Regions from separate parts of the Shouchella rhizosphaerae genome, predicted to be linked through region 2. Evidence: riboswitches for the same ligand, from Rfam matches in the RefSeq annotation. Region 2 holds a riboswitch; each other region holds the start of a gene.
What was found. Region 2 has a riboswitch for S-adenosylmethionine ahead of V5G21_RS18795 (methionine biosynthesis PLP-dependent protein). Riboswitches for the same ligand answer to the same signal wherever they lie in the genome.
Positions count from the first base shown of each region.

Region 1 (10,587 bases), 1.1 Mb from region 2:
GGCAGATACTTTCGTTACTCGCAACGGGTCCCGCGCATATTCTTCACGGACTTGCTCGCTCCTCGTCGTTTGTTCAGGAGACAAACCAGCATTCATGCTAAACGCAGGCGCTACATGATTAAGCATTTTTGCTGCCGCCTTTTTCGGCGCAGGAATGTCCATAGCGAGTTGCAAACAAGGCGAAGAAAGCACGAGCGCTTCCACAAACGAATGGTCTTTTTCCATTAATGTACGAATAGAAATGAGGCCGCCCATGCTGTGCCCAACGAGCACAATTGGCAATTGCTTTGTCCTTGCATGCTTAAGCCAGACATCCACTGTTTTTATGTATTTCTGAAATGAGTCGATATGCCCGCGCTTTCCCCGCGACTCCCCTTGCCCGGGCAAATCCCCTAGCAGGCAATCAAACCCATGTTGATTCCATTTTTCCACAAGCCAACGGTACCGACCGCTATGCTCCCCGGCTCCATGAACAATAACAGCAACGCCTCTGGCATCTGGAACGTCAAAATAGCGCACAGCCACTCCTCCTTATACAAGCTGTTGCTTCGCTACATTATGCGTTACACTTAGTATAGCTGTTTTTTTATTAAACGAAAAGGATGTGACAACATGATCCTTCCATACAAGGGCGTTGTTCCAACTATTGACCCATCTGTATACGTAGCCGAGGGAGCGATCGTTACAGGCGATGTTACGATTGGTGCTCAATCAAGCGTATGGTTTCATACAGTCATTCGCGGTGACGTAGCGCCGACAATCATTGGAGAACGTGTTAATATTCAAGATCAATCAATGCTCCACCAAAGCCCCCATTCGCCTCTTATGATTGAAGATGATGTCACAATAGGTCATCAAGCAATGCTCCACAGCGCGATCATCCGTAAACAAGCACTGATTGGCATGGGCTCCACGATTCTAGACGGCGCCGAAATTGGCGAGGGCGCATTTATTGGCGCCGGCAGTCTTGTCCCTCCTGGTAAGGTGATCCCTCCTGGAACACTTGCTTTTGGCCGGCCTGCAAAAGTCGTCCGTCCTTTAAATGAAACAGACAAAAAAGAAATGGCACGGATTCGCCGGGAATACGTAGAAAAAGGCCAATACTACAAATCGTTGCAGCAACAGACAGCGACGAGAAACAAAGATCAACAATGAATAAAGCGTACAAAAATGATACACAAAAAGCCTGTCGGCAAAATGAACCGACAGGCTTTTACATTTTATTGTTTATTGCTTAATCCGCTTTCTTAGTTTGCTTCTAATTTTAAAACATCTTCTTTTAAAGCTGCTGCCTTGTCTGTGGCTTCCCATGGGAGTGGGACATCGGTGCGACCGAAATGGCCGTAAGCAGCGGTTTGCTTATAAATCGGGCGGCGCAAATCGAGCATGCGAATAATGCCAGCTGGACGGAGATCAAAATGCTTGCGAACCAACTCGACGAGGACATCTTCCGCTGCTTTGCCAGTCCCAAACGTATTAACAGCGATCGAAACAGGCTGGGCAACGCCAATTGCATAAGCGAGCTGTACTTCGCATTTATCAGCAAGGCCTGCTGCAACAATATTTTTGGCTACATAACGTGCGGCATAAGCGCCAGAACGGTCTACTTTCGTTGCATCCTTGCCAGAAAAAGCACCGCCGCCATGGCGAGCATACCCGCCATACGTATCAACAATAATTTTGCGCCCTGTTAAGCCCGCATCTCCCTGAGGCCCGCCAATGACAAAACGGCCAGTTGGGTTAATAAAGTATTTTGTTTCTTCATCGATTAACGCGCTTGGCACGACGGCTTCAATCACATGCTCTTTTAAGTCTGCTTGAATTTGCTCAAGTGTCACTTCAGGAGCATGCTGTGTTGAAAGAACAATCGTATCGACACGAACAGGCGTATCGTTTTCATCGTATTCAATTGTCACTTGCGTTTTCCCATCAGGACGCAAATATCCAAGTGTCCCATTTTTGCGGACTTCCGTTAGGCGACGGGAAAGTTTATGGCTAAGCGAGATAGGAAGAGGCATCAGTTCTTCCGTTTCATTGGTTGCAAATCCAAACATCAACCCTTGGTCACCAGCGCCAATTGCTTCGATTTCTGCATCGGTCATTTGACCTTCACGAGCTTCTAGCGCTTTGTCCACCCCTTGTGCAATATCCGCAGATTGTTCATCAATTGATGTCAATACAGCGCATGTTTCCGCATCAAACCCATACTTGGCCCGTGTATAGCCAATTCCCTTGATCGTTTGACGGACGACACTCGGTATATCCACATACGTATTTGTCGTAATTTCGCCTGCCACGAGCACCAAACCAGTGGTGACCGATGTTTCGCAAGCGACTCGTGCATTCGGGTCTTTCTTTAAGATTTCATCTAATATAGCGTCGGAAATTTGATCACAGATTTTATCGGGATGCCCTTCCGTAACAGATTCAGATGTAAATAAATGTCTACCTCTTTTTACAGACATTGTGCAGCTCCTCCTTTTAATACGGCCTGTTGCTTAGCCCAAATAGAACGAACAATACAGAGGGTTATTCGCCTCGTTTGTTTCTGTCTTACAAAGGCGTGTAGTTGGCGCAAAAGCCTTGGGCACAACAAAAGCCCTTTTCCATGAGGAAAAGGGCTGTCCATTTACCTTTCGCCTCTTATCTTCCAGAACGCCGAGCATTCTGCAGGTTAGCACCTTTACACGTTACGTGTTGGTTGCTGGGCTTCTTCGGGCCTGTCCCTCCGCCATCTCTGGATAAAAGCGTTATGTTAACTGCATCTCGATAACACCCAACGTTTCCTTTGTTATAGGATGCTGGCGCTTCGTTCGTTTCGCGACTAAGTTTAACATATTCCACCAGAGAAGAAAAGGCATTTCTAAAAGCTTTTCACCAGCCTACCTGCTTTGCCGCCTAATCTAAAAAAGAATGACCTATTTATTCACTTTAGTATGGACTATTAAATAAAATGTGCTATACTAAAGCCACTTAAAATTGCAAAAAGGAGCCATTAAACATGAAAATGCTTCACCGTTCAGCTTTACTAGAACAATTGCTTTCAAGCCCTAAAACGTTGCACCAATTGCCCGCTTCGACACTCGTCGAGCATGCACTCCAACGAAATGAAGGCATATTGACCGATTCTGGCGCACTTGCTGTCAAAACAGGCCTTTACACAGGCCGCTCGCCTCAAGACAAGTTTATTGTCGATGAACCAATGTCTAGAGATTCCATCCATTGGGGCGCAACGAATAAGCCCATTTCATCGGAAGTGTTCACCCGGCTAAAAGACAAAGTGCTACATTATTTGCAACAAAAAGAGGTCCGTTACGCATCCGTTGGCTTCGCTGGCGCTGATCCTTCTTTCCAACTGCCGATTACGTATTTAAATGAGTTTGCTTGGCATCACTTGTTTGCTAGACAGCTATTTATTCGTGAGCAAGCTCCTTCAAACAATGGTTTGGAACCATTTACGATCATTAGCGCACCGACGTTTAAAGCCGATCCATCCGTCGACGGCACTCGCTCAGAAGCGTTTGTCATCATCTCATTTGAGCAACGCATTATTTTAATTGGCGGTACGGAATATGCCGGTGAAATGAAAAAAGCGATCTTTTCCGTGATGAATTACTTGCTCCCTGAAGCAGGCGTGCTGCCAATGCACTGCTCAGCCAACACAACCGATGAAGGAGAAACGGCACTCTTTTTTGGCCTCTCAGGTACCGGCAAAACGACACTGTCGGCTTCCGAACATAGGCGCCTAATCGGCGATGACGAGCACGGCTGGTCAGAAAAAGGCATCTTTAACATTGAAGGAGGCTGCTACGCCAAATGCATCGGCCTTTCAAAAGAAAGCGAACCACAAATTTGGGACGCTATTGCTTTCGGGGCAGTCCTTGAAAATGTCGTCGTCGATCCAAACACGGGCAAACCTGACTTTAAAAGCGGTGAGTTGACGGAAAATACGCGGGCTGCCTACCCGCTTGAAGCGATTCCAAATGCTTTGCTGCCTAGTGTTGCCGGGCCTCCAAAAGCGATAATATTCTTGACTGCTGATGCATTTGGCGTATTGCCGCCCATTAGCAAGTTGACAAAAGAACAAGCAATGTACCATTTTCTATCTGGTTACACAAGCAAACTAGCAGGAACGGAACGAGGCATCACGCAACCTGAGGCGACATTTTCTACTTGCTTTGGCGCTCCGTTTTTGCCACGCAAACCAGAAGAGTACGCTACTATGCTTGGGGACAAATTGGAAAATGACGACGTCCAAGTGTTTCTTGTAAACACAGGCTGGACAGGGGGTAGCTATGGAACTGGCACACGCATTAAGCTTGCTTATACACGTGCCATGGTAGAAGCGGCTTTACAAGGAAAATTGGATGAGATTGAAACAGTGTGCGATCCCATTTTTGGCCTTTATGTCCCAACACACTGCCCAGGAGTCCCTGATGAGCTGTTGACCCCTCGACGTGTTTGGAAGGACGAAGCAGCTTACGAGGCAACCGCCTTACAGCTTGCTAAGCAATTCCACGAAAATTTTTCTGCCTTTCCGGCAGCAAAAGACAGCGTCCGTCTTGCTGGACCACGCCTTGCATAACCTTTAACAAGCAGGCAGCTTTTTAGCTGCCTGCTTGATGTTGTCGACAAAGTCGATAAACCGCATCATACTGATAGAAAATGCTTGTCAGACGAGGAGTGCAGTCGAGGGAAGAGGCGAAAGAACAGGGGTTCATGAGCAACGGTTTTCTTGCGGATAAAACGACAGTTTTAAAGCATATGACCGAGACAAACACTCCCATTGTCGTCGTTTCCGTGTTCGTACCGGGCTAACACGCTTGCCTCAGCCTGAGTGATGTTTTGCCTTCATCCATGACGCTGCCTTTCTCAATACTTTTTCTTGCTCGTCGGCTGGGAAGTGATGGGAAAAATCAGCGAAAAACCATGATTCGGCGTTTTGGCTACCCTTGGCTGCGCGAAGCCCTTTTTGAGCATGTACAATCGATACATGCTCATCTTTTTCGCCATGTATGAAAAGAAGCGGGGGACGAAAATCGCTTAAATGGCGAAGTGGTGTTCGTTTTTCATATAGTTCTGGTCGTTTCCACGGCGTTCCCCCAATTACGCGTTTCATCATTCTTCGCAAATCAACGCGCTCCTTATAGGTTAGCACCATATCGGTTACGCCACTCCAACAGACAACACTAGTCGCTTCAGGCCGCATAAGCCCTGTCCAAAGCGCCATGATGCCTCCTCTTGAAAATCCAACTACATGGACGCCCGCCTCTTTTTCAACAAGAGGATGGCTGCTTAGCAGATCAAAACCGCTGTATGCGTCAACACGGTCATCTCCACAAAAGTCCTCTCTGCCTTCGCCACCGCGATTGCCCCTGTAATAAGGAGCAAACACAACAAATCCCTCGTGAGCCCACTGGATGACACGCTGTGTCCTGACCATGCCGACTGATTTAATGCCTCCGCGCAAATACAACAACCCTGGTTGTTTGTCTCGACCCTTCGGTTCTGCTAATAAACCGTATACCGTTAACGCGCCACTTTTGTAAGCTGTCTCGTATAAATAAATATTCGGATGGGGTGACGGAACACGTTCTTTTGTGATGAGCATAAAAAAACTCCTTTTATTGAAATGGGCAAACACCCTTTTTTTTGTGCGTGCATAGTGTAAGCAAAGGCAAAGGCAATTGAAAGGAGTGAAAGACTCGTGAAAAAACGAAATATTGCTATTGGCACAGCGATTGCCTGCCTTCTTTTGGCGGCATGTGGTCAAAATACGGACAAAGAAACGGTGCGTGTTGCCGAAGTGACTCGGTCTGTCTTCTACGCCCCTTTTTATCTCGCAATCGCCGAAGGCTATTTTGCCGATAACGGGATTGACATCGAACTGACAACGACTTGGGGAGGCGATAAAACGATGACTTCCCTTTTATCTGACGGGGCCGATATCGCTCTAGTGGGTTCAGAAACATCCATTTATGTCGCTTCCCAGGAAGCTGCTGATCCGGCGATTAACTTTGCAGCATTGACGCAAACAGATGGAACATTCCTTGTTGCCAGAGAAGATACAGGCGATTTTCAGTGGGAAGATTTGAAGGGAAGTACGTTCTTAGGCCAACGCAAAGGCGGCATGCCGCAAATGGTTGGTGAATATGTGCTCAAACAGCATGATATCGACCCTCACGCAGACTTAACGCTTTTGCAGAATATCGAGTTCGCCAATATCTCCAGTTCTTTCGCTTCTGGCACAGGCGATTATGTCCAATTGTTTGAGCCACAAGCCTCGCTTTTTGAAGAAGAAGGAATCGGTACAGTTGTTGCCTCTTTTGGCACTGAAGCTAAACAAGTCCCCTACACTTCTTTTATGGCTAAACAAAGTGTACTGGATCAAAATGCCGACTTGTTCGTCCGATTTAGCGCAGCCCTTTATGAAGGACAAAAACAAATCCAATCACAGTCTCCTGAAGAAACGGCTAAAGCGATTGAGCCCTTTTTTGAAGACACCCCTATTGCCATTTTAGCAAGTTCAGTCGAACGCTATAAAGAGCAAGGCTCTTATGCAGAAGATCCTGTTTTAACAGAAGAAGCATGGGCACAGTTGCTTGAAATCATGGAAGAAGCAGGAGAGTTACCGGAACCGATTCCCTTTAGTGAACTTGTCAACGATGAAATTAGCAAACAAGGAATGGAATAAGGAGGCACGATCATGGCATCCTTACGCATTGACCGACTTTCTTTCACTTACGTCAACGAATCAGGTGCTTTTCAAGCATTAAAAGATGTTTCCCTTGAAGTAAAAGAAGGGGAATTTGTCTCTTTTATTGGCCCAAGTGGTTGCGGCAAAACAACGATCCTTTCGATCATTGCAGGATTGCTGGAACAGACCGAAGGATCGCTGTCTCTTGATACCGCCAATAATGGCCAAATTGGCTATATGCTGCAACACGATTATCTGTTTCCTTGGCTGACGATTGAAGACAACATTACGATTGGCCAACGGATACGAGGCAGCTATACAGAGTTGTCGGCAAAAAAAGCGCTACGTTGGCTGAACCGCTTTGGCCTTAGCGATAAACGGCATGAGCGTCCACAAGCGCTTTCAGGAGGAATGCGCCAACGTGTCGCCCTTGTCCGCATGTTGGCTACTGACCCGTCGCTACTATTGCTTGATGAACCTTTTTCCGCATTGGACCAACAAACAAAACTCAAGCTGGAGGAGCTTGTTTTTAAGACATTGAAGTCGGAACAGAAAACAGCCATTCTTGTAACGCATGATATTGGCGAAGCGATTGCAATGAGCGACCGGATCGTTTTGTTCACCCAAAAGCCCGGGCGTGTCGCACAAATTTTTTCGGTTCCACAAGCACTAAGACAACTTTCTCCTTTTGAGGCCCGAAACCATCCAGAATTTAACAACCAATTTCAGCTCATTTGGAAGGAGTTGGAACGACTTGACACCACATGATCTGCACCAACGCTACATGACTACCCGTCAAAAGGAAAAACGGTTCATTCGCCTCACACAGCTGGCGATTGTATTTGCTCTTGTCATTGGTTGGGAAACAGCCTCACGTTTAGCGTTAATCGACCCGCTGCTATTTAGCATGCCATCACGCATCGTTAGTTTGCTTTATGAGCATATCGTCGCTGGAACGCTTTGGCTCCATACCGGGGTAACCATGTTTGAAACGGTCCTTGGCTTTCTCTTAGGCACCGTGGCTGGGACGTTATTGGCAGCTTTGCTTTGGTGGTCAAAAAGGTTGGCCGAAATCCTTGATCCATTTTTAGTCATATTAAACTCAATGCCGAAAGTAGCGATCGGTCCGATTTTGATCGTTGGGCTTGGGCCAAACATGACTTCTGTCATTGCTATGGGCATGCTCGTTTCCGTCATCATTACAACAATGGTTGTTTACACAGCATTTAAAGAAGTAGATGGCAACTATTTGAAAGTGCTGCAAACATTTTCTGCATCCAAATGGCAACAATTCCGCCACGTCGTGTATCCAGCAACGATACCGGTAATTGTTTCCACGCTAAAAATGAATGTAGGGTTATCGTGGGTCGGCGTTATTGTCGGTGAATTCCTTGTTAGCAAGCAAGGGTTAGGCTACTTAATCATCTATGGATTCCAAGTATTTAACTTTAACTTAGTGTTCATGAGCTTGCTCGTCATCGCGATTTTGGCCACACTTATGTACATGGCAGTCGAGCGCTTAGAAAAACGGATAACCGAGCATCACCGTTAAGCATGCCCTTGTACTCTTTCTCACGCTACGAAAGAATCCCTTGTCCGATTGCATAGGCAGTCGCTTTGGGAACAACTTCGTCTTTCATAATAAAGCTAAAACGAGGGTCCTCTTTCAAGGCAGCCGGAAGCTCCTTTAGCAAAAGAGGCCCCTTTGTTTCCTTATAGCAATCTTTTTCTTCCATGTCAGTCACAATGCCTGCAAAAATATCTTTGCAAAAAGACGTTCCAGACTGCCCCTCTACCTGATATTGGCCAATATAAACGATGGTGCCAATATGCGCCCCTGTCTCTTCCCAAACTTCACGGATCGCCGCGTCTTTCGTCGTCTCGCCATTCTCCACTTTTCCGCCTGGGAATTCATAGCCACGGTCTCGGTGTTCAGTAAGCACCCATTGTTGTTGAAAACGGGGAAGTACAAGCACGTGCCCCGCCTCCTCTGTAAATCGCTCTTCCTTCCCGAGAACGAGTTTCACCTTTTGCCCTTGGGGATCGATAAATTGTTCCATACACAACCGCCTTTTTCGATTTCCTCTTTTGTTAAAAGTATAGCCAATTGCGGTTAATGCGTCTATTATTGCCAAGTCTGCGACACTTTTTTATGTGGCCGTACGCCCCAAAATACAAGCAAAACCGATAAAACGACAAGAAGGGCATTCCCTGCAAATGTCCAGAAATGGTTCCCTTTCATAAAAAGAGCAAACAATGGCGGGCCAATTGCCACACCAACAAAGCGCATGCTGTTATAGAATGATGTAACCGACCCTCGCTGTTCCATGGGAATCCCTTCTGTCACAAACGCATCCAGACTCGGTAGCGCCGCACCAATGCCTACCCCTGCTGCAAAAAGTGCTGTCAGCATTACATACAATTCCTTATTAAACGAAACGACAAATGTCGAAACAGCAAGCAGGCACAACCCTGCTACTGTCATCCATTTCATTTTGATTTGGTCTTGGCCAATGATTCGCCCTGTCCCATACGACGTCAAGCACAATGCCATTAACGGAAATGCTAGAATAACGCCTTTCCTAATTCCATCAATATGGTGCGCCTCTTCTAAAAACGATGACAAATAAAAAAGGACGCCGAATAAAATATACATGCACATCCCACCAACAAAAAACACCACATAAAGCCAGCGCCCTTCCCGTTTAAAGATCTTTTTCATCGACTTTAAAAAACGCGTTAAGTTTGTTGGCTTTTTTGCTAAAGGCGGGCTTTCTACTAAAAACAAGACAAGAAAAATCGAAACAAAACAAAAAATAGGAAATGAAAAAAACGGCAAATACCAAATAATAGAAGCAAGTACGGCCCCAAAAATTGGGCTCAGCACTTTGCCAAATGTATTAGCAGTTTCAATTATGCCTAATCCTTCACTGACATCTTGGTTGTTTTTAAATAAATCACCGACAAATGGCATCACGATTGGCGATGCCCCCGCCGCGCCGATTCCTTGCAACAGCCGGCCAATTAAAATAACCCAATATGCATTGTCCATTTTCCATGCGGCTAACCCGGCCATCAATCCGCCAATCCCGGCAATAATTAAACTTGGGACAATGACTGGCTTTCGCCCTACATGGTCAGAAATATAGCCCGCAATGGGAATAAATACGATTGCCACAACAGAATAAACAGTAATAAGAAGACTAACCATAAAAGAACTAATTTGCAATTGTTTTCCAATAGTCGGCAGCACTGGAATCAACATGGAGTTTCCAAGCGTCATGACTAGCGGCACGGAGGCAAGGGATAGCAACCCCCATGTTTTCTTTGTTTTTCCCACAATCACGGCGCTCCTTTTCCACTCATTTTCCTGTTATTATGGAGCAAAAGCAATAAAGCTATACAACACGCCCACCCACGAAAAAAACAACGGAAGAACGCGCCTCCCGTTGCCTTTGCCTCTGTTAAAGCAAATGGTAATTTTTATCTTTTTTCAAGTCTTGGTACACTTCTTGAATCGTTTTATCTGAATATGCCTCTAACTTTTCGACTCGCCGTTTAAACTCATCCACCACATCAGCCCGTTCAATTCCTTCAGCAAGAATGTCTTCAAACACATCCTCCAGCACGTCATCGCGGCCTGAAACAATTTTCCCTTTTAATACGACACTTTTTCCTTGATCCAATTCTGTAATGGCTTCAATGGAAGTAATCATGACCGCGGGGTGGTTGTTTTTGCTCGTAATGACGACACTAACGAGTATATGGCGCTCTGCTTCCTGTTCTCTTTCAAAAAAATGGGCATCCTCATTGGAAACAACGGCGTCAAGAAACCATGTCTTGTCTTCATTTTCCATATTGATAATGAGCCCGTCTTTAAAAGGAATGGG
Region 1 is NZ_CP144921.1:538,191-548,777, forward strand. It holds gene V5G21_RS02895 (alpha/beta hydrolase) at 1-519, opposite strand, end outside; gene V5G21_RS02900 (gamma carbonic anhydrase family protein) at 613-1,155, shown strand; gene metK (methionine adenosyltransferase) at 1,248-2,465, opposite strand; SAM riboswitch class I at 2,641-2,748, opposite strand; gene pckA (phosphoenolpyruvate carboxykinase (ATP)) at 3,002-4,585, shown strand; gene V5G21_RS02915 (alpha/beta hydrolase family protein) at 4,829-5,611, opposite strand; gene V5G21_RS02920 (ABC transporter substrate-binding protein) at 5,708-6,694, shown strand; gene V5G21_RS02925 (ABC transporter ATP-binding protein) at 6,707-7,465, shown strand; gene V5G21_RS02930 (ABC transporter permease) at 7,482-8,249, shown strand; gene ytkD (RNA deprotection pyrophosphohydrolase) at 8,275-8,757, opposite strand; gene V5G21_RS02940 (MFS transporter) at 8,823-10,037, opposite strand; gene V5G21_RS02945 (YwpF-like family protein) at 10,162-10,587, opposite strand, start outside.
Region 1: it holds a riboswitch for S-adenosylmethionine, as region 2 does, so the genes downstream of both, metK (methionine adenosyltransferase) here and V5G21_RS18795 (methionine biosynthesis PLP-dependent protein) in region 2, are expected to answer to the same signal.

Region 2 (10,587 bases):
TTCATACCAACTAAACCGTGTGGCGAAAGAAGAGTCAAGTAACCATTTAGAATCGATGATTGTCGCTAAAAGCATAAGCCGAACGCTAAATCAGAATGCACAAATGTTTGATGGCTCGGCAAAGGAGCTTGGCCGCTTGGCGCTCAAACAACATGAAAACGTCCAGTTAGGTCTTTATTCAAAGGATCGGGCTTTGCAATTCCAAAGCTCCTCTGAGGAAGGGGGATTTGCCACCCACCTTACGCCAGAGGCCATGTTCAGCAATTTGTATAGTTGGCAATCAAGTGATTCGGCCTACATTTACAAGGAGCCGATTTTTTTGCAAGACCAAATTGCAGGCTACTTTGAGCTTCACTTTGACAAAAGCGGCATACGCAAGGAAACGAAGGAAGTCTACATGCTGACGATCCTGTTTTTCCTTATAACGGTAGGTATCACGCTTTTCATTGTCCAGCACTGGTTTAAACGGAATATGCTCGTTCCTTTTGCTTGGATGAAAGCGGAAATGGACGAAGTGGCTTATGGGAAACAAAATCGTACGACTCCAGTGAAGCGTGGCCGCACAGAAGTTGGCCAACTGATGGACAATTTTGCGAACATGGCAGCGCATTTGCGTGCAATTGATGCCCAAAAACAAAGTGATGACGAAGATCGCAAAAAGCTGATTGCGGCGATTTCACATGATTTACGGACGCCTTTAACATCGATACGTGCGTATGCGGAAGGGATGAACGCCCACCCTGACAAAAGGGAAGAGTACAGCAAGGTTATTTTAGCAAAGACTGAGTATATGCAACGATTGATTGAAGATTTGCTGATTTTCTCCCAAGTTCATTCAACGAGCTTTAGTTTGTCGTTAAAAAAAGTCGATGCAGAAGAGCTTGTCGAATTGTTGTTTGATGGCTACGACCTTGAAAAAGAGCAGCTAAGGTTAAGTACGAGCATGGAGATAGAGCCGGCTGAAGTCGATGCAGATGCAGGCCGCCTTGTTCAAGTCATGGACAATTTGGTTACCAATGCCATTTGCTATTCGCCTGAAGGAGGAGCGATTTCCTTGTATGCAACAAACAAGCAGTCTTGTTTGCCACCATTCGTGGAACGGACAAATGAACAGCGACTCTATATTTTTGTTAAAGATGAAGGACAAGGCATCCCAAGTGGCGTACAACGCCAGCTCTTTGACCCGTTTTTTCAAGTAGAACAGGCGAGAAGCCAAACAAACGACAAGGGGGTAGGCTTAGGACTGTCTATTTGCCGGGAGCTGATTCATCAACATGGAGGCACAATTGATGTCTATTCGTCGCCACCACATGGAAGTACGTTTTTCTTTTCCATTCCGTGCATAAAAACTGAGGGGGGAAATGAATGAAACGGCAACCGCTTTTTTTAGCGGCTATAACAGGGTTGTTGTTTACAGGCGGGTGCAGCTTTATGAGCATCAATGCTGAAGAGGTGCTAGAACAAGCCCTTGCAAGAGAAGAAAAGTTTGTTCCTTATACGCTCATTAAAGAATTTGATGATGGCTACAGCGAGTCGGTCTATGCAAAAGACGAGCAAACGCAACGGGTCGACTTTGCCCAAGACGGCCAACTGTTGTCCACTTCTTTATATGTTGATGGCCATATTTATGAAAAAGACTATGAATCAAAATTAATTTACGAAGCAAACGCAGAAGAAGCGATGAACCCGCTTACTCCAAAAGAAGCATTGCTTGATGAAGTGAATTATTTGTTGAAAAACCATGAGATCGAAGTTGTTGAAGGCGAACGCTTTTTAAAACGGGATGTGTTTAAACTCCATTTTTATTCTGAGACTGACCACGTCTTGGAAGCGGAGTTATGGGTCGACAAGAAAACGTACCTCCAACTAAAGACGGTGTATACATACTCTGATCAAGTCGTGGCAGGGGAAGCCGTCGAGGTTCGTTTTAAGCCTGACTTTCCTGAGGGTTGGTTTGATGTGGAGGAAGATGGATTTGTTTTAGTAAGTGAAGAGGAACCTGTCCAAATAGAGAAAAACGAATTAGCTGACGCCTTTGACAAATCGCTACGCTTGCCAAACGAGGTAAACGGCTTGAAGCTGGAAAACATTGAGCTGTATGACGGCGGCAGTGAGGATGCTTCTGTGGTTGCGTCGTATGTCGATAGCGAAGGCAAAGAAATTGGACTGACCGTCTCAAAAAGCCACGGTTTGGAATGGATTGGCGAAAGTGAGACGGAGCCCGTTCGTGGCATTGAGGTCCATTTTAATTGGGAACCGTCAAGTCATTATGCAAATTGGACGGAAGACGGGCTTCTCTATGAACTGTTCACGATGAGGGATTGGTCGCAACAACAGGCAGTCGAACTGATTGAAGGCATGGAACTTGTTTCAGAAGACTAATTGGTTTTTAGAAAAAAGGATGGCAATTATGTGAGCATTTCATTAAGATAAAGATGTGAGCAGCTGACTTCCAAAGAGGTGGAAAAGATGGACGAAAACCAAGAGGATAAATTAGATGTTCTTGCAGCGACTCAGTCCATTATACATAAGGCGCTAAAAAAACTAGGCTATCCAGATGAAATGTATGAACTACTTAAAGAGCCTGTACGGATGTTGACCGTCCGTATTCCTGTAAGAATGGATGATGGATCAACGAAAATTTTTACAGGCTACCGTGCCCAACATAATGACGCTGTTGGTCCCACAAAAGGAGGCGTACGGTTTCATCCAGATGTTAGTGAAAAAGAAGTCAAGGCGCTGTCGATTTGGATGAGTTTAAAAGCAGGCATTGTCAACTTGCCATACGGTGGAGGAAAAGGAGGCATTGTTTGCGACCCAAGGCAGATGTCGTTTAGAGAAGTGGAACGTCTAAGTCGTGGCTATGTCCGCGCGATTAGCCAAATTGTTGGCCCGACAAAAGACATTCCTGCGCCAGATGTTTTTACCAATTCGCAAATCATGGCGTGGATGCTTGATGAATATAGCCGAATTCGCGAATTTGACTCACCCAATTTTATTACGGGAAAGCCGCTTGTGCTCGGGGGGTCACATGGCCGAGAGGCAGCGACTGCAAAAGGTGTGACGATTTGCATCATGGAAGCGGCAAAAAAGAAAGGAATTGACCTTGAAGGGGCGCGCGTCATCATTCAAGGGTTTGGCAATGCAGGGAGCTTTTTGGCGAAGTTTATGGCCGACGCAGGGGCATTAGTAGTGGGAATTGCCGATGCATATGGCGCTCTTTATGCAGAAGAAGGTTTAGATATTGACTATTTGCTTGATCGCCGCGATAGTTTCGGGACAGTAACAAATTTATTTAAAGATACGATTACAAATGAGGAGCTATTAGAAAAAGATTGTGATATTTTGGTTCCGGCAGCAATTGAAAACCAAATCACCTCACACAATGCAGGCAAGTTAAAAGCAGCGATTGTCGTCGAAGCAGCTAATGGCCCGACTACGCTTGAGGCCACGCAAATCCTTGCAGAACGGGGCATTTTGCTTGTGCCTGATGTCTTGGCAAGTGCTGGGGGCGTAACGGTCTCTTACTTTGAATGGGTGCAAAACAACCAGGGCTACTACTGGACGGATGAAGAAGTCGAAGGACGGTTGCGGACAGTGCTGACGGAAGCGTTTAACAACATATACAACCTTGCTTTACGTCGTAAAGTCGACATGCGTCTCGCTGCCTATATGGTCGGTGTGAGACGCATGGCCGAAGCTTCTCGGTTCCGTGGATGGGTTTGATCTGCTATACTATGATGAGAAAATAAGTGCCCTTGTCCAAAGTTGCCTTTGAGGACAAGGGTTTTGAATGTTTTGATGAGGTGAGGAATGTGGTAGATGCAGTCATTATTGGCGGCGGCCCGTGTGGCCTTGCTGCGGCAATTGCATGTCAAGAAAAGGGGTTGTCTGCTGTTGTTGTGGAAAAAGAGAACATTGTCCACTCAATTTACCGCTATCCAACGCACCAAACCTTTTTCAGTACAAGCGAACGCTTAGAAATAGGCGGCGTCCCTTTCATTGTGGAGGACCGCAAACCCCGGAGGAACCAGGCGCTTGTCTATTATCGGAATGTAGCAAAATTAAAAAGGCTCCACATTCGTGCATTTGAAAAAGTGCTCCGTGTAGTAAAACGGGCTGATCGTTCATTTGAAGTGACGACGACAAAAGGAACACTTGATGCGAAGCATGTGATTGTGGCCACAGGCTATTATGATTCTCCCAATATGATGGGAATACCAGGTGAAGATAAAAGCCATGTGATGCACTATTTTAAAGAAGCCCATCCTTATTTTGACCATGATGTGGTTGTGATAGGCGGCAAAAATTCGGCTGTTGATGCGGCGCTTGAGTTAGAAAAAGCGGGTGCCCGCGTCACTATGCTTTATCGGGGCAGCGATTATTCGGCAAGCGTAAAGCCGTGGATTTTGCCAGAGCTTGTGTCCCTTGTGCGCAATGAAAAGATCAAATTGGCCTTTCATGCCGATGTGCATGAGATTACGGACAGCCACGTACACTACCGGATAGGGAAACAAGAGCACAAAGCTAAAGCGCAGTTTGTGTTTGCGATGACGGGCTATCACCCTGATCACTCCTTTATTCGCAGTCTTGGTGTACATGTCGATGAAGCAACAGGACGGCCTGTATATGACGAGCAAACGATGGAAACAAATGTGGAAGGCATTTTTATCGCCGGCGTCATTGCTGCTGGAAACAATGCTAATGAAATTTTTATTGAAAATGGTCGTCTCCACGGCCCTTTGATTGCACAAGCAATTGCGCGCAGGATCGAAATGGAGTGATGAATATGCGCCATGTGATGTTGCTGACAACTGGAGGCACGATTGCAAGCACTACAAGCGAAAGCGGCAAATTGGTTGCTGGTGAACTTTCTGGAGAAGAGTTGGCAAAGCTATGTGGTTTGCCGGAAGACATCCATGTAAGCGTGCGCTCTGTATTGCAAAAGCCAAGCGTTCATATGACACTCGCCGATTGGCTGTTGTTAAAGCATGAAGTAGAGCGTGCTTTTGCAGACGAGACGATTAACGGGATTGTCGTCACACACGGCACAGATACGCTTGAAGAAACAGCTTATTTTTTAGACTTAACGAACAAAGACGAGCGTCCCATAATCGTCACAGGTTCTCAACGGGGACCAGAGCAAACAGGCAGTGATGCGTTTATGAATTTGCGTCATGCCATTTATGCTGCTTGTGAACCTGATTTAAAGCACACTGGCTGTGTCGTCGTGTTTAACGAGCGGATTTTTGCAGCCCGTTATGTCAAAAAAGAGCATGCCTCCAATTTGCAAGGGTTCAATGCCTTTGGTTTCGGCTATTTAGGGATTATAGACAACGATGTGATTTTTACGTATCAAAAGCCTGTTCGCCGGGAGTTTTATGAAATTGGCAATACGCCTCTTAAACAAATTGGCATTGCTAAAGTTTATTTAGGCATGAGCGCAGACATGCTGGAAGGGATGATTGCTGTATGCGACGGGATGGTGGTTGAAGGCGTTGGCCGCGGCCAAGTTCCTCCAAACCTAGTAGCTACGTTGGAACGAGCGGTTGCCAACAAGAAGCCAATCATTGTGACGACCGCCTCAGAAGAAGGGAAAGTATACCCAACGTATGACTACAAAGGAAGTGCCCACCAACTCGAACAAATGGGCGTTATTCTCGGCTCCGATTATGACAGCAAGAAAGCACGGATTAAAGCAATGGTCATGCTGGCAGCGAACAAGGAACTAGCAGCTGGGTTTACGTGATGGCGCTTGCTGATCGGAACAAGCCGGTTTTATACTAGAAAAAAGGAATGTTCTATTAGCGAACCAAAGAGAGTAGGCGGTCAGCCATGGTATCCCTTGTTCTAGCTGCACTGGCTCCGGCCATGGCATTGTTTTCATATGTCTATTTGCGCGATGTATACAGCAAAGCAAAAATGTTTCTCGTTCTCCGGATTTTCATTATCGGCGCACTGCTAGTCGTGCCGATTTTGGTGATCCAGTTTGCCTTTACTGAAGAAAATGTCTTTCCCCATCCAGCGGCTAAAGCGTTTTTGCTTTACGGGTTTCTGGAAGAAGGGTTAAAATGGCTCATGTTGTTTGTATTTGCCTACCAACATGGACAGCTTCAGCGCCCAGGGGACGGCATTTTGTTCGGTGTTTCCGTCTCCCTTGGCTTTGCTACAGTTGAAAATGGCTTATACATGATCGCTTATGGGTTAGAGGCAGCCATCCCACGAACTGTTTTGCCAACAACGGCACATGCTGTTTACGGGATTGTGATGGGCTATTACATTGGACAAGCGAAGTACAAAGAAGACCATAAAAAAATGTTTTTACTCCTTGGGGCGATTCTGCCAATCCTATTGCATGGCGGATATGATTTTATTTTATCAAGCTTTGGCCATTACGTCCTTTATGCGATGATTCCATTTATGGTCATTCTTTGGCTTCTCGCGATATGGAAGCTGAAAAAAGCAAGCCGTTTTACTGTTTAAAATCACTAGACCGATACGCTTGTCAAACGATCTTGTATGCGAGCGTTTGTCTACAGCCTAAAAGCCGTTTCACTGTGTAAGCGAACATTTAACACGAAGGGGGATTCAATCATGTCTACAGCCAACCGCTATCGCATCGTCATTCGCTGCCCTGTATGTGGGGAGAAATACATTTTGCGCGGCAAGCGCAATGAGCAAGGTGAATACGAGACCGGGTTTAAACAGTGCGTCTGCGGAAATGAAGATCAATTGATTGTTGAAGCAAACCCGGAATAATCGCCATCATTAGTGGCGATTTTTTTCGCGTTATAAACGATGGAGAGAGTGGCACTGAAATAATGGTTGCACTTGCGTGAAAGTTGCGGTAAAGTGGAAGAAACTTATAAATGGTGTTCAACAATTGAATAGGTTCTTATCAAGAGAAGTGGAGGGAATGGCCCAATGAAGCTTCAGCAACCAGCCAACCATGGTCAGGTGCTAAATCCAGCAGTTTATCTGCAAGATAAGAGAAGCATGCACGTAAGCAACCCCTTCTTCTAATCTTGGAGAAGGGTTTTTTGTTTGGCAATAGAACACATTGGGGGGAACTAGAATGGAAAAACGAGCTGAAACCATCTTAGCGCAAATTGGCAATCGCCGCGATGAACATACTGGCGCAGTAAACACGCCTGTTTATTTTTCAACAGCATATCGCCATCCAGGTATTGGCGAATCGACTGGGTATGATTATGCCCGTACAGGCAATCCGACAAGGGACGTGCTCGAAAAAGCGATTGCGGAATTAGAAGAAGGTGAGCGCGGATTTGCGACTAGCTCTGGCATGGCTGCTGTTCAAATTGTGCTTTCGTTGTTTGAGCAAGGCGATGGGATCATCTGTTCGAAAGATTTATATGGCGGTACGTACCGTCTGTTTGAAGGAGGCTGGACAAGGTGGGGCGTGTCCTTTACATATGTGGATCCACGGAATTTGCAAGAAGTCGAACAAGCCATTCATTCTAACGTGAAAGCCATTTTTATCGAGACGCCGACTAACCCACTTATGCAGGAAGCCTCGATTCCAGCGCTTGCTGCTCTCGCCAAAAAACACGATTTGCTGCTCATTGTCGATAACACATTTTATACGCCGCTTTTGCAGAAGCCACTAACGGAAGGAGCAGACATCGTGATCCATTCGGCGACAAAGTACTTAGGAGGCCATAACGATGTCGTTGCTGGGCTTATCGTTGCGAAAGGAGCCGATCTTTGTGAACGGCTCGCTTATTATCATAATGGTGCTGGTGGTATTTTAAGTGCATTTGATTCTTGGCTGCTTATTCGAGGAATGAAGACATTGGCATTGCGGATGGCCAAGCATGAGGAAAACGCTAAAAAAGTGGTGCATGCATTGGAGCAAACAGACGGCATTGTAGACGTGCTTTATCCTGGGAGAGGAGGAATGCTGTCGTTTCGTGTTCAAAACGAAGCTTGGGTCAATCCGTTGCTAAAACATTTGCAATTAATTTCGTTCGCGGAAAGCCTCGGTGGTGTCGAAAGTTTAATGACATATCCAGCAACACAAACGCACGCTGATATTCCCGAAGAGATCAGACTTGCAAATGGAGTGGATAATGGATTGCTCCGTTTCTCAGTCGGCATTGAAAACGGAGAAGATATTGTAGCTGATTTGCTGCAAGCAATTGCGGCCGCTAAAAAATCCTAGGAGGGAATACGATGGAACTTCGCGATAAGTTAAAAACGAGCTTAATCGTTGGAGATGGGGCTATGGGCACGCTTTTATACGAGCAAGGTTTTGATTTATGTTACGAAGAATTAAACCTTTCCCAGCCAGACGCTGTTTACCATGTGCATCGATCGTATATTGAGGCAGGTGCGAAACTGCTACAAACCAATACGTATGCAGCAAATGCCGTCAAACTTAAAAAATATGGATTAAACGAAAGTGTGGCAGACATCAATAGCGCCGCCGTCGGCATTGCGAAAAAAGCGATTGGCAACAACGAACAGCTTGCGTTAGTTGGCACAATCGGCGGGATTCGCGGGTTCCTCCATGAAGATACGGAAAACAAGGTGATTACAGCTGCTTTACTTGAACAAATAACGGCCCTCTTGGAAGCAGGCGTTGACGGGTTATTGTTTGAAACGTTTTATGATTTTGAAGAGGCAAAAGAAGCAGTAGCCCTGGCAAGGCGTCTTACAGACAAGGCGATTATTATGAACGTGTCGATGGGCGATATCGGCGTCTTAAATGGCGGCATTCCCCTAGGTGAAGCGCTCGAGCAACTGCATGAATTAGGAGCGGACGTTTTAGGAATCAATTGCCGTATGGGCCCTTATCATATGCTCCGCTCTTTGGAACAGCTTGAATTATCGTCAGCTTTTCCACTTGCTTGCTATCCAAATGCCAGTTTGCCAGGTTACCGGGACGGGCGCTTTGTTTATGCTTCCAATACCGATTACTTTTATGAAATGACAGGGGCGTTTATTGAACAAGGCGTCCATTTGATTGGCGGCTGCTGTGGCACAACGCCTGCACATATTGCCGCGATCGCCAAAGCAGTCGAAACGAACACGCCGAAAACACGCTCGCTCATAGTCAGACGACCAAGCCAACTTCAGGAGGAAGGACCAGGAAGAGGAGAGCGGCTCAATGAGCCGTTGGACCAATTGGCAAGGCGCAAACAAACGATTATTGTTGAACTTGATCCGCCGAAAAAATTAATGATTGCGAAATTTATGGAAGGAGCCAAAGCGTTAAAAGAGGCAGGGGTAGATGCGTTAACGCTTGCCGACAATTCTCTTGCTAACCCTCGTGTTGACAACCAAACGTTGGCGATGTTAGTAAGGGAACAGTTAGGGTTGCGTAGCCTTGTCCACTTAACATGCCGTGACCGCAATTTGATTGGCATGCAATCACACTTAATGGGGCTCCATCTAGCGGAGCTTCATGATTTACTTGTTATCACTGGCGATCCAAGCAAGATCGGTGATTTTCCCGGAGCAACATCTGTATATGATGTATCTTCGTTAAAATTGTTGCCTTTAATTAAGCAAATGAATGAAGGGATTTCATTCTCTGGAAACTCCCTTGGCAGTAAAGCAACTTTTTCGACAGCGGCAGCGTTTAATCCCCATGTTAAGCATCTTGATAAAGCGGTGCGACGTTTAGAAAAGAAAATCGAAGCTGGCGCTGATTATTTTCTGACACAGCCCATTTTCGATGAACAACAATTTGAACAATTGTATGACGCAACGAAGCATTTGCCTGTGCCGATTTTTGTTGGCATTATGCCGCTAACAAGCAGCCGCAATGCGGAGTTTCTTCATAATGAAGTGCCAGGAATGACATTGAGCGACGAGACAAGAGCACGGATGGCGGCATGTGGAAACGACAAAGAAAAAGCCGAGCAAGAAGGTTTGCAAATTGCGATGGAGCTAGCAGACGCAGCTAGTGCCTATTTTAACGGCTTGTATTTAGTCACACCGTTTTTACGTTATGAATTAACTGCAGCACTTGCCACCCATTGCCGAGCGATAGCGAACCCGATAAACCACACGATGGAAGGCGAACGAATATGACAGAATCTCTATTTGAAAAGCAGCTAAAGCAATCGATCCTTGTGCTAGATGGAGCAATGGGGACGATGTTGCAAGAAGCAAACTTGACCGCAGCCGATTTTGGTGGAGAAGCATATGAAGGCTGCAATGAGTATTTAAATCAAACTGCGCCTCATATTGTATCTGACATTTATAAAAAATATTTAGAGGCAGGGGCAGACATTATTTCCACCAATACGTTCGGTTCTACGAGCATCGTTCTTGCGGATTACGACCTTGCCCATTTAGCCTATGACCTTAGCAAGGAAGCCGCTCGACTAGCCCGGATCGAGGCAGATCGCGCATCAAAACCAGAAAAACCCCGTTTCGTTGCTGGAGCGATGGGCCCGACGACAAAGTCATTGTCTGTAACTGGGGGGACGACATTCCAAGAACTAATTGAAGCGTACGAAGAACAAGCCCGTGCTTTAATTGATGGAGGCTGTGACGTTTTGTTGCTGGAAACGAGCCAAGATATGCGCAATGTTAAAGCCGCGTATCTTGGGATAA
Region 2 is NZ_CP144921.1:3,766,142-3,776,728, forward strand. It holds gene V5G21_RS18760 (sensor histidine kinase) at 1-1,369, shown strand, start outside; gene V5G21_RS18765 (LolA family protein) at 1,366-2,382, shown strand; gene V5G21_RS18770 (Glu/Leu/Phe/Val family dehydrogenase) at 2,470-3,726, shown strand; gene V5G21_RS18775 (YpdA family putative bacillithiol disulfide reductase) at 3,816-4,784, shown strand; gene V5G21_RS18780 (asparaginase) at 4,790-5,749, shown strand; gene prsW (glutamic-type intramembrane protease PrsW) at 5,836-6,483, shown strand; gene V5G21_RS18790 (hypothetical protein) at 6,595-6,759, shown strand; SAM riboswitch class I at 6,893-6,992, shown strand; gene V5G21_RS18795 (methionine biosynthesis PLP-dependent protein) at 7,076-8,182, shown strand; gene V5G21_RS18800 (bifunctional homocysteine S-methyltransferase/methylenetetrahydrofolate reductase) at 8,194-10,059, shown strand; gene metH (methionine synthase) at 10,056-10,587, shown strand, end outside.

Region 3 (10,587 bases), 420 kb from region 2:
CGTACGTTCCAAAGCATATTGTTCCATTGCCGTCGTCATTAGGCCTACTGTTTCTTGTAAGATTTCGCCTTCAAAATGGTAGCCTGATCCGCCAGTACCAATATAGTCAGCAACTGCGACTTTATAAGTGGAGTCTGCCTCAAGTGGCTGGCCATCGATAGATAGGTTCACGTCAATAAAGTTGCCTGTCATTCCTGTTATGATTTCGTAGTGCAGTCCTGATGTTTGCAAATCGATTTGGTTGCGATCATCACGGGCGTATGAATAAGCGATGACGTTTTCAATCGCTTCGCCTGTCATTTCAATTACCATGATCTCGTTGGCAAAAGGCTCAATTTTATAGATGTCGTTTAATGTCACTTCGCCAGGGGCAATGCTGTCGCGGATGCCGCCATTATTCGTTAAGGCAATATCTGCATCGGCAAAAGCGCGCATGGCATCTGTCCAAAAATTGCCGAGAGGAGCATCGCGATCATAGCGTCCGTCACGGGATAGCCCGGTGTTTGAATAGCCGATTACTTTGCCGAGAAGCTCATCCATCTCTTCGTTGTACTTGTCAATAACTGCTTGGACGTCTTCGTCTGTTTCTGTTAAGGAGGATACCGCAGTAAGCTGGCCTGAAACTTCGGTTACTTCATCAGTTGTCTCATTGTAGGTGAAATCGAGTTCACCAATATGTTGCAAATTGGAACCCGTTTGGACAATTGGCGTGCCGTTTACAACAGCAGGAGCGTTTAACGTCGTATGAGAATGGCCACCTATAATCGCATCAAAATACTCGACTTCATTTGCAAGGCGGCGGTCTTGGTCGTAGCCGATGTGAGTTAGAGCAATAATGACATCAGCTTGACTTTCTAGCTCGTCCTTATAAGCAAGTGCTGTTCCAATATAATCATTATCGAATTCCATACCAATTACATTTGCTGGTGCTGTTGCTGGCGGCGCTTGCGTTAAGCTAAATAATGCAACGGAGATGCCATCTGCATCTATTAACACATAAGGTTTCGTATTTTCGACACCCGTCGCCCCTGTATCAAGGTTGGCCGCAAGCCAAGGAAAGTCTGCCTGTTCCATGTTCGTTTTTAAATGGTCTTGTCCGTAGTCAAACTCATGATTGCCAATAGTGAACGCATCTAAGCCAGCAAGGTTAAATACATCAATCATTGGCTTTCCGTTGTTTAAATCGACGACAGGATTGCCGCTCGCAAAATCGCCGGCATCGACATACAGAAAATGGTCGGACGATTGCCGCTTGTTCTGTATGTAAGCTGCTACTTTCCCGTACTCGTCAAAGCTAGCATGGATATCATTCGTATGAATGATATGAAGTGTTTTTTCACCTGTTTCTCCAGAAGCGGATTGTGGGACGGTTAAACAGACGAATAGAGTAAAAACAAGCAGAATCATGTGTCGCATTGATTTTCGTACCGGCATATTGTTCCTCCTTAAAAGATGATCAGCACCAAATGGGCCTACTCAAATCATAGCAGAAAAAACCGCTTAATAGTGTTTTATAATGTAATAGATTGTAAAAGTTACGCTAAAAATAAGAGGGACGTACTAGTATAGGAAGTAGAAAAGCGGGTATAAAATCATAATATTCCGTCTATTAAACAAAATAGATCACCTGCCTAAGGGCAAGCACCTATCGGTAAGCAAACTTCTATCAGCCTTTCTGGCTGTAATCCTCATTGTCAATGAGCATCTCTATTACGACGACAAACGCAGCAAGGGCTGCTTGGGACATCAGTTTAATATGGATGGTAGACATATAGTGGTTAAGCAAAAAAACAACAGGAAGTGTGAATGTATACCTTATGCAAAATTCTAGTATTTTCTGAAGCAGTCTGCTTGCGACAGCAGGGAGAAGCAACGTATTGAACACTTTAACAAACAATTCAACAAAAATGCCGAGCAGCAAAAAAAGCAAGACAAACAAAGCTAAAGCTTGAACAGAGTCATAGCCGATGCCTAGCAGTTGGAACAAACCGGCCATCCCTAAATAATATATACCAAAGATGAATGCGAGAACCGCTGCTGAGATGACAATGATAAAAAACACAGTTACGCATACAGTGAGCAGCGAAGAACCCTTACGCATCAAATCCCTCCTTTTAACAAAAGCGCCTCGAGCTGATGGCCCGAAGCGTCTCGAGCTGATGGCGCCTGAAGCTAGACGATAACAAAAGCGCAAGGCGCGTAAACGAGAATCGAACAGCCAAAGCGAAGACTTTGGCTGTTCAGCCATTAGGCCGTTGCTGTTTCTTTTAGCACAGTCACAATTTCTGCAGAGCGAGCGGAAATTGTTGATGGGCTAACACCATACTTTTTAGCAAGTGCCTTTTGTGTAGCAGAAATAGGCGCAATTGTTTGAAGGGCGTATTCCATCGCAGCAGCGTACGCTGCTGGCTTGCGGATTGCCGGATTCTGTTCCTGGCAAAACTGGTTCCATTTCTCTAAGGCAAGCATTTCAATTTCCGGCGGGCATCGATCAAGGCGGAGGCCATTGAGCAATGCTTCGGCTGTTTCCTTTTGTTTGTCTGTATGCCAGCGAAACTGATCAGGAGCAACTGTTGGAGCCTGTTCGCTATTTAAAAGGGCGGACAACAGCTGCGGCCACTTCTGCAAAAAGGCGTCTTCTGTTTCGTTTACAAACGAAGCGACTTTTTGTTTAATAGCAGCCGTTTTTTCAGGCAAATGGCTAATAACAGGACCAATAAAGGACATGTGCGCATCAGATTTTGCCGGAAAGCCGATGACAGTGGAGCCTGGTCGTGCAGTCTTCTCATGTTCAGTTGGCAATGTATGGTCGATCTGCTGTCCCGTTAACAAATCGACGCTTCTGTACACGCGCTCATCCGTTTGCTGTTTAATTTCAAGAACAGCTGGGCGCGTGTGTTTCCAAGTTTCCAACAGGAAAGCAGTTTTTGGGCGTTTGATCTTTCTCTTTTTCCCTTCATAAAAAACATCAAAAATCGTTGTCTCATCCTCTTGAATGGGCTTTGTGAAAATCAACCAAACAAGCAACATGCTTGAAAGTGTTTCAGTCACCGTTTTATCAGCCTCAGGATAAACGGAATGGTAGCTTTGCACCCAATTTGTTAACTGTTTTTGATAGCGGGTAAATGCCATGTAAAGCAATTCGGTTTCAAGCTGGTTTAGTTCGTCTTGTACGACCATCGCCTGGCTAGATGAGCGATTCATACAGCATTTTTTATATTTTTTTCCGCTCCCGCATGGGCACAGATCGTTTCGTTTAGGCATCGATGTTCCTCCTTATCAATCAACTCTCCTATTTTAACAGATTCCACAAAGAAAAAAAGGTGTTTGCCTGGGGAAATGTTGGGACATAGAAAAGATAAGTGCGTGATCGGCATAAAAAAACCCACACTCTAGAGCATGGGCATCAGTTTGTAGCAAAACGCTCTCGTTCTTCCTTCGGCTAATAAGCGTTCTCTACTCGTTTAATGGATTATGTGGATTGTTATCTTGAAATTCCGAAGACTACAGGCATCCAAAAGTAGACGGCCAGTGTAATAACAATGACACTAAGAATGTTTAGCCATACGCCTGCTTTAACCATGTCGGCTATATCCAGTTCACCTGCGCTGAAGACGGCCGTATTAGGGGGTGTTGCCACAGGAAGCATGTAACAAGAGCCTGCAGCGAGCGCAACAGCAGCCATCATAAAGAGGGGATCCATGCCAATAGCCACTCCTAACCCGGCCGCAATTGGCAGCACCAAATTGGCGACAGCGGTATTCGATAAAATCTCAGTCATCGCCAGTACAATGACTACTAGCAAAAGAATCACAATAAAGGCCGCGTATTTTTCAAGTCCTTCTAACGCTACGGCAATCCAGTCGTTTACGCCTGACGATTCAAGGCTTTTCGCTAAGGCAAGCCCGCCTCCAAATAAAATGAGAACGCCCCATGGCAGTTTTGCTAAGTCCTCCCATTTTAAAATCCGTTCACCCTGTTTAGTGCTTGGTAAAAAGAAGAGTGAGATCGCTCCTAACATCGAAACACTTGCATCAGGCAAGTTTCCGAGGTTATCGAGAAACACCAAGGCTGAGAAGGTGTTTGCTAGCCAAAGAATACCGGGTTTTCCGACCCAGAGGAAAATGGTGATAAGAAATACGACAATGACGATCCATTCCTCCGTTTGAATAGGCCCTAGTTTTTTCTTTTCTTCTTTAATAAATCCGACAGAGCGTTGTTGCTTGACTTTGACTTTAAACCGGATTTTTGTCAAATAGAAATAGAGGCAAATAAACATTACCACTGCAACAGGGCCAGCGAAAATAAGCCATTGCAAGAAAGTGACTTCAATACCAAACTGAATGCTAGCAATACCGGCAAGGGCCGCATTGGGCACGGCAGCAACTAAAGTGGCAAGCCCGCCAATCGTGGCTGTGTATGCAACCGCTAACAAAATCGCTTTAGCAAAATAGTGTACGTTTTCCCCGGTTAAAATGTGTTTTTCGCGAACTTCAGAAATAAGAGCAAGGGCAACAGGCAACATCATAAGAGCGGTAGCGGCATTTGAAATGAATAGCGTAAGCGTGCCTGTCGCCAACATAATGCCCAAAATGATTTTGTGGCTTTCTGTTCCAATAAAATCAATAATGGATAAAGCCATTCGCCTATGTAAATTCCATTTTTCAATCGCAATTGCGAGAATAAAGCCGCCTAAATACATGAAAATTACAGGTTCCGAATAGCCACTCGATACAACGTCAATCGGTGCACCGCCAAATAAGGGGATGATAATAAGCGGTATTAAGGAAGCAGCTGCCATTGGAACTGCCTCAGTTACCCACAAAGTGCCGACTAATGCGACTGTGGCAAGAACAACGCGCCCTTCATAGCCAATGGCATCGTCTGGGATGAGCAAAAAAGCAAGCAAAGCCAGAATCGGGCCAAGCACGAGACCAATTTTGTTTGCCTGAGAATACGACTTTGATTTCAAAAAACGATCACCTGCTTTTAAAAATATTCGTTTGCGTTTTTATAGTTTACGAGAATCGTGTCACATTTTGCAATAAAAATGGATTCTATTTTTGTTTTGACAACTATGAAAACTCATGCTACAGTATGAACAACACATTTTCATAAAAACACTCTTATAACGAGAAGCGGAGGGACTGGCCCAATGAAGCTTCAGCAACCATTCATTGCGATGAAAAGGTGCTAAATCCAGCAAAGGGAACTTTGGCAGATAAGGGGATTCATTTCGTGAAAACAACACCCTTTCCAATCCCGGAACGGGTGTTTTTCAATTTTATAGATGCAACCAGGTGCGGCTATTGCCGCTTAAAAGGGGAAGCTGGTGAAAATCCAGGACGGTCCCGCCACTGTGACACGAGATGCAACATTTATTCGTGAAGTCAGATTGCCTGCCTGTTTGTACTGCTTGACTCTACGTGGATATAGAGAGGAGTGGATAACAAAGCCAATGGAATGTTTGTGCCGAGGCGCGAGTTAACAATTGGCTAACTTTCCAAATCCCTTTTAATTACGTAATGGGGATTTTTTGTTTGTCGATGATAAAAACATGAAGGGGTGGAGAAATTTGAGCAAAGTGAGAAGTTCATCATTAGGGTATCCGCGGATTGGCGGCCAGCGAGAATGGAAAAAAAACCTTGAGGCGTTTTGGGCAGGAAAGCGCTCAAAAACTGATTTTTTGCAGGAACAGAAATCGTTAAGGCTATCTTATTTGCAAAAACAGCAACAGCTCGGCCTTGATCTCATTCCGGTAGGCGATTTTAGTGATTATGACCATGTGTTAGACACGGCTGTTGCTTTCGGAATTGTGCCAGAAAGATTTGCGTATGCTGGCGGAAAAGTGGAGGAGGAAACGTATTTTGCGATTGCCCGGGGAACGGATGATGCTGTCGCAGCCGAAATGACAAAGTGGTTCAACACCAACTACCACTATATTGTCCCAGAGTTAACGGCTAGCAGAGAACCAGCCCTTGTCGATAACCGCTGGCTACGTTTGTACGAAGAGGCAAAAAGTGAACTTGGCATTAACGGCAAACCGGTACTTCTTGGGCCAGTCAGTTTTGTGAAACTAGCAAAACAATATGGAAATAAATCCTTCTCCGAACATGTGCAGACACTTGTGCCTTTGTACGGACAAGTACTGGCTGAATTGGCACAGGCAGGCGCGCCATTGATTCAAGTAGATGAACCGATTTTGGCTGGCGATGTGACCGAAGCAGAGTGGGCTGTTGTCGAGGAAACGTATCAGTCATTAGCGAAACTAGCGCCAAACGCCAAGCTTTTGCTGCAAACCTATTTTGAGAGCGTCGCTGACTATAACCGTTTTATACAGCTGCCAGTTGCGGGGCTAGGATTTGACTTTGTAGCTGGAAAAGAAGAAACATTTCAAAATCTTCGTGTAAACGGATTTCCAAACGATAAGCTGTTAGCACTTGGCGTTATTGATGGACGTAACATTTGGCGGACGGATCTTACAGCTGTCAATGCCGAACTAAAGGAAGTGTTACAGGTAGTTGAACGGGAAAGGCTCATTCTCCAACCATCATCTAGCCTTTTGCATGTGCCAGTAACGGTCCAATCAGAAGAGAAAATAGCAGATGAATTAAAAGAAGCGATTGCATTTGCGGATGAAAAAATAATCGAGATCGTTTCATTGGCGAAAGTGGTCAACGGTCACGAGCCACCTTCGTTATTAGAAGCGAGCAAACACGCGTTAGGGCGATTAAATGCTTCAGAAGCCCGGAACAATCAATCGGTCCAACAAGAAGTAGCACAAATCAGCAGCGAGGACCCATCCCGTGGTCTAGACGCACCTACGCGTGCCAAGTTGCAAGCGGCCAAACTGAAACTGCCGCTGTTGCCGACGACGACGATTGGCAGTTTTCCACAAACAAAAGAGATCCGTAAAAAACGGTTAGACTGGCGCAAAGGAAAATTGGACAGTGCTGGCTATGAAACATTCATTAACGCCGAGATAGACCGCTGGATCGCTATCCAAGAACAGCTTGGGCTCGACGTCCTTGTCCATGGCGAATTTGAACGGACAGACATGGTTGAATTTTTTGGCGAAAAGCTTGGCGGCTTCCAGTTTACTACATATGGCTGGGTTCAGTCTTATGGGTCACGTTGTGTCAAACCGCCAATTATTTACGGAGATGTTTACTTTAAACAACCAATGACTGTAAAAGAAACGGTTTATGCCCAATCCAAAACAGACAAACCGGTTAAGGGGATGCTAACTGGTCCAGTCACGATTTACAATTGGTCGTTTCCAAGGGCTGATATTACGGAAGGGGAGGCGGTTAATCAAATTGCTCTCGCTTTGCGCAAAGAAGTCCTTGCCCTTGAAAAACATGGAATTGGCGTCATTCAAGTAGATGAACCTGCTTTGCGGGAAGGATTGCCGCTTAAGCGCGCGAAATGGCAAAGCTATCTTGACCAATCGGTAACGGCCTTTCAGTTGACGGTCAACCAAGTAAAGCCAGAAACGCAAATCCATACGCATATGTGTTATTCTGATTTCCAAGATATTATCGAAGCGATTGACGGGCTTGACGCAGACGTCATTTCAATCGAAATGTCCCGTAGCCACGGGGAACTAATTTCATCATTCGAAGAGTACACGTATAACAAAGGCATTGGCCTCGGTGTATATGACATTCACAGCCCCCGCGTTCCGGCTAAAGAAGAAATTGCCCGTAACATTGAGCGTGCGCTGAATGTCTTACATCCAAAGCAATTTTGGGTCAATCCTGACTGCGGCTTGAAAACACGGCAAGAACCAGAAACAGTGGCTGCATTAAAGGTGATGGTGGAGGCAGCGAAGGAAGCCCGGCAAACACTTGAGACGAAGACCATTTAACTTTTTGGCAGCAAAGCATTCAAACGTTTGACAAGCGTTTTCTATCAGTCTGAAGGGCATTATCGACTTACTTTGTTAATAACTTCAGCATGGGGCAGACGCCCCATGCTTTTTATGCGTTTAAATCAGTTGGTTTTTGCTTGTTTTTAGGTTTTGTAACACTGCGGGCCCCCTCGATGCCGAGGAATACGCACATCACAAATAGGATGAAAGAAGCAACAACGAGCAAGTAATCACCGGCAAGAAAATTGGAATGCATCATAACGAGAAGCGCTGATGTGGTGACAATAAACATAAACACCATAGGGATGATCACAAACAATGCTTTCGATTTTGTTTTCACAAGCCATAAGGTAATGGCAAGGAGAGCCAACGCCCCAAGCATTTGGTTGGCGGCGCCAAACAGCGGCCATACGCTTTGCCATGTGCCGGAAAGGGCAAGCGTCGTTGCTCCTATTAAGCCGAGTACGGTTGCCGTATGCTTATTACGAAGCAACTGCACGTTGATGCTTTCGCCTAGTTCCGTAACAGCATAACGCATGAGCCGCGTGGCCGAGTCAAGTGTTGTCATTAAGAATGCCGATGCAGCGAGTGCCGTAAACGTAACACCAGCTGCCACAGGCAATCCCCACGTGTTCATAAAGTGTCCAATGCCCACGGAAAACACACTAATCGGATCATTCAGTTCGGCCATAAGCGCATTAAATTGGTCAAGTGTTAAATAAGCAACGGAACCAATCGCGATGATGGCAACAAATGCTTCGATTAACATGGAACCGTAAGCGACAAAGCGGCCATTCTTTTCGTTATTCAGCTGTTTGGACGTTGTTCCCGACGAAACGAGTGAATGGAAGCCGGAAATCGCCCCACATGCAATTGTAATAAACAAAATGGGAAACAAAAAGCCGAGCGTATCATTATAAAAACCGGTAAAGGCAGGCATTTGAATAGTAGGCCTAGCGATTAACAAACCTAAAAATGCGCCACCAATTAGAAAATAGAGCAAAAATGAATTTAAGTAATCACGGGGTTGTAGTAAAAACCAGACAGGCAACACGGACGCGAAATAGGCGTAAACGATTAAAATGAGCGACCAAGCAGTAGCACTAAGGGTGATTGGAAAGCTTAGGCCAATCCAAACCGATAGTGCCATGGCGACGACGCCAAGCAACGTTGCAAGCGCTAAATGGATGCGCACTTGGTTGACAAGAACGCCGAAACCCATCGCGACAGCAATAAACAAAAGGGAAGCAGTGGCTGCGCCTGGAAAGGACACAAACGTATTTGCAACTAGAATGATAAAGACGCCAATGATCAAAATTAACGTCGCTATCGAAAAGGCTAAGAACATTAACTGCCCACGTTTCCCCATATGTTCTTTAATGACTTCGCCAATCGACTTAGCTTTATGGCGAATGGAAGCTTGCAAAGATGCATAATCATGGGTGCCGCCTACAAAAATGCTGCCGATTATAATCCATAGAACGGCAGGCAGCCAGCCGAACACAATCGCGGCAATTGGCCCAGTAATCGGACCGCCGCCTGCAATTGTCGTGAAATGATGGCCAAGCAGTACAGGCGTTTTCGTCGGAATATACTCCTGTCCGTCATAGAACGTATGTGCAGGCGTTGTCCGTTGTCCGTCAATTTTTAAGCGACGCTCCAAGTATTTTCCATAAGTGAAATAGGCGACAATTAACAAGGCAACGCAAATAAGCATAAGCGTCACAAAATTCACAAGACCACCTCACGTTTTATAAATTTGCAGAAATGGTTCAATAAAGGGCTTCCCTTTTTTGTGCGCGTAAAGCTCGCTTCCGTCTTGAAGCAAAATTCCTGCATAGCGTTCTGCCCAGCCATGCAAGCCCCATTTGACGAATGATAAGCTACGGCAACGGCGTGCCGCTTGACACAGCTCAGGCGAAGGCACTGTTGCTGTTAGCAGCAGTCCGATGTAAATCGACGACATATGCTGAGATGAATGGTTTGCGTTTGTGTGAATATGAGCATCAAGCTGGCGCACAAATTCAGAAAATGTGTCCATTGTTGCTGTTTTTGGCTCATAAAAGAAAAAGTGCTGGTTGTTTTCAACGCTCCAGACTGTTGCTTTCTTGGAAAGGACATAACGTTCATCGCGCCGCTGATAATGGGCACTGAAGCGCAGTGGGAGATGGCCAAGATGGTCGTCTTCATACACATCAAACTGGTGCTTTAAAGCGTTTTGCAGTTGGCGTAAAGGCAATTCAGTTGGCATGGGGCACCTCATTCAAATTGGTAGCGGTTACATACATGTGTTTAGTATACATTTATTAAATCGATAATTCAATTCTTTCTGAAAAAATATCGGTGCTGTCTTCACTAGATCAGAGCCTCTTTTCGACGTTTACATATAGAGGGAAAGGGAACAGAATAAAAAAGCCTCAAAGGAGTTCGATAAGATGAAACTTTTTATAAATGGCGAATGGGTTAGCGAAGAGCTGGATGTATTTGACGTGGTGAATCCGGCTACCGGCGAAGTTGTCGGCTCGGTGCCGAAAGGAGGAGCGAAGGAGGCAAAAGTCGCAGCCGATGGCGCCTACGAGGCGTTGCCTGCATGGGCAGCGCGTTCAGCTTATGAACGAAGCGCCATATTAGAGGCGTGGCACGATCTTATTGCTGAACAGAAAGAGGAACTAGCTCGATTAATGACAATGGAACAAGGCAAACCAATTAATGAA
Region 3 is NZ_CP144921.1:3,341,735-3,352,321, forward strand. It holds gene V5G21_RS16540 (5'-nucleotidase C-terminal domain-containing protein) at 1-1,434, opposite strand, end outside; gene V5G21_RS16545 (regulatory YrvL family protein) at 1,667-2,101, opposite strand; gene V5G21_RS16550 (SEC-C domain-containing protein) at 2,248-3,264, opposite strand; gene V5G21_RS16555 (SLC13 family permease) at 3,485-4,972, opposite strand; SAM riboswitch class I at 5,124-5,228, shown strand; cobalamin riboswitch at 5,282-5,421, shown strand; gene metE (5-methyltetrahydropteroyltriglutamate--homocysteine S-methyltransferase) at 5,576-7,870, shown strand; gene V5G21_RS16565 (carbon starvation CstA family protein) at 7,983-9,608, opposite strand; gene V5G21_RS16570 (hypothetical protein) at 9,618-10,124, opposite strand; gene V5G21_RS16575 (NAD-dependent succinate-semialdehyde dehydrogenase) at 10,309-10,587, shown strand, end outside.
Region 3: it holds a riboswitch for S-adenosylmethionine, as region 2 does, so the genes downstream of both, metE (5-methyltetrahydropteroyltriglutamate--homocysteine S-methyltransferase) here and V5G21_RS18795 (methionine biosynthesis PLP-dependent protein) in region 2, are expected to answer to the same signal.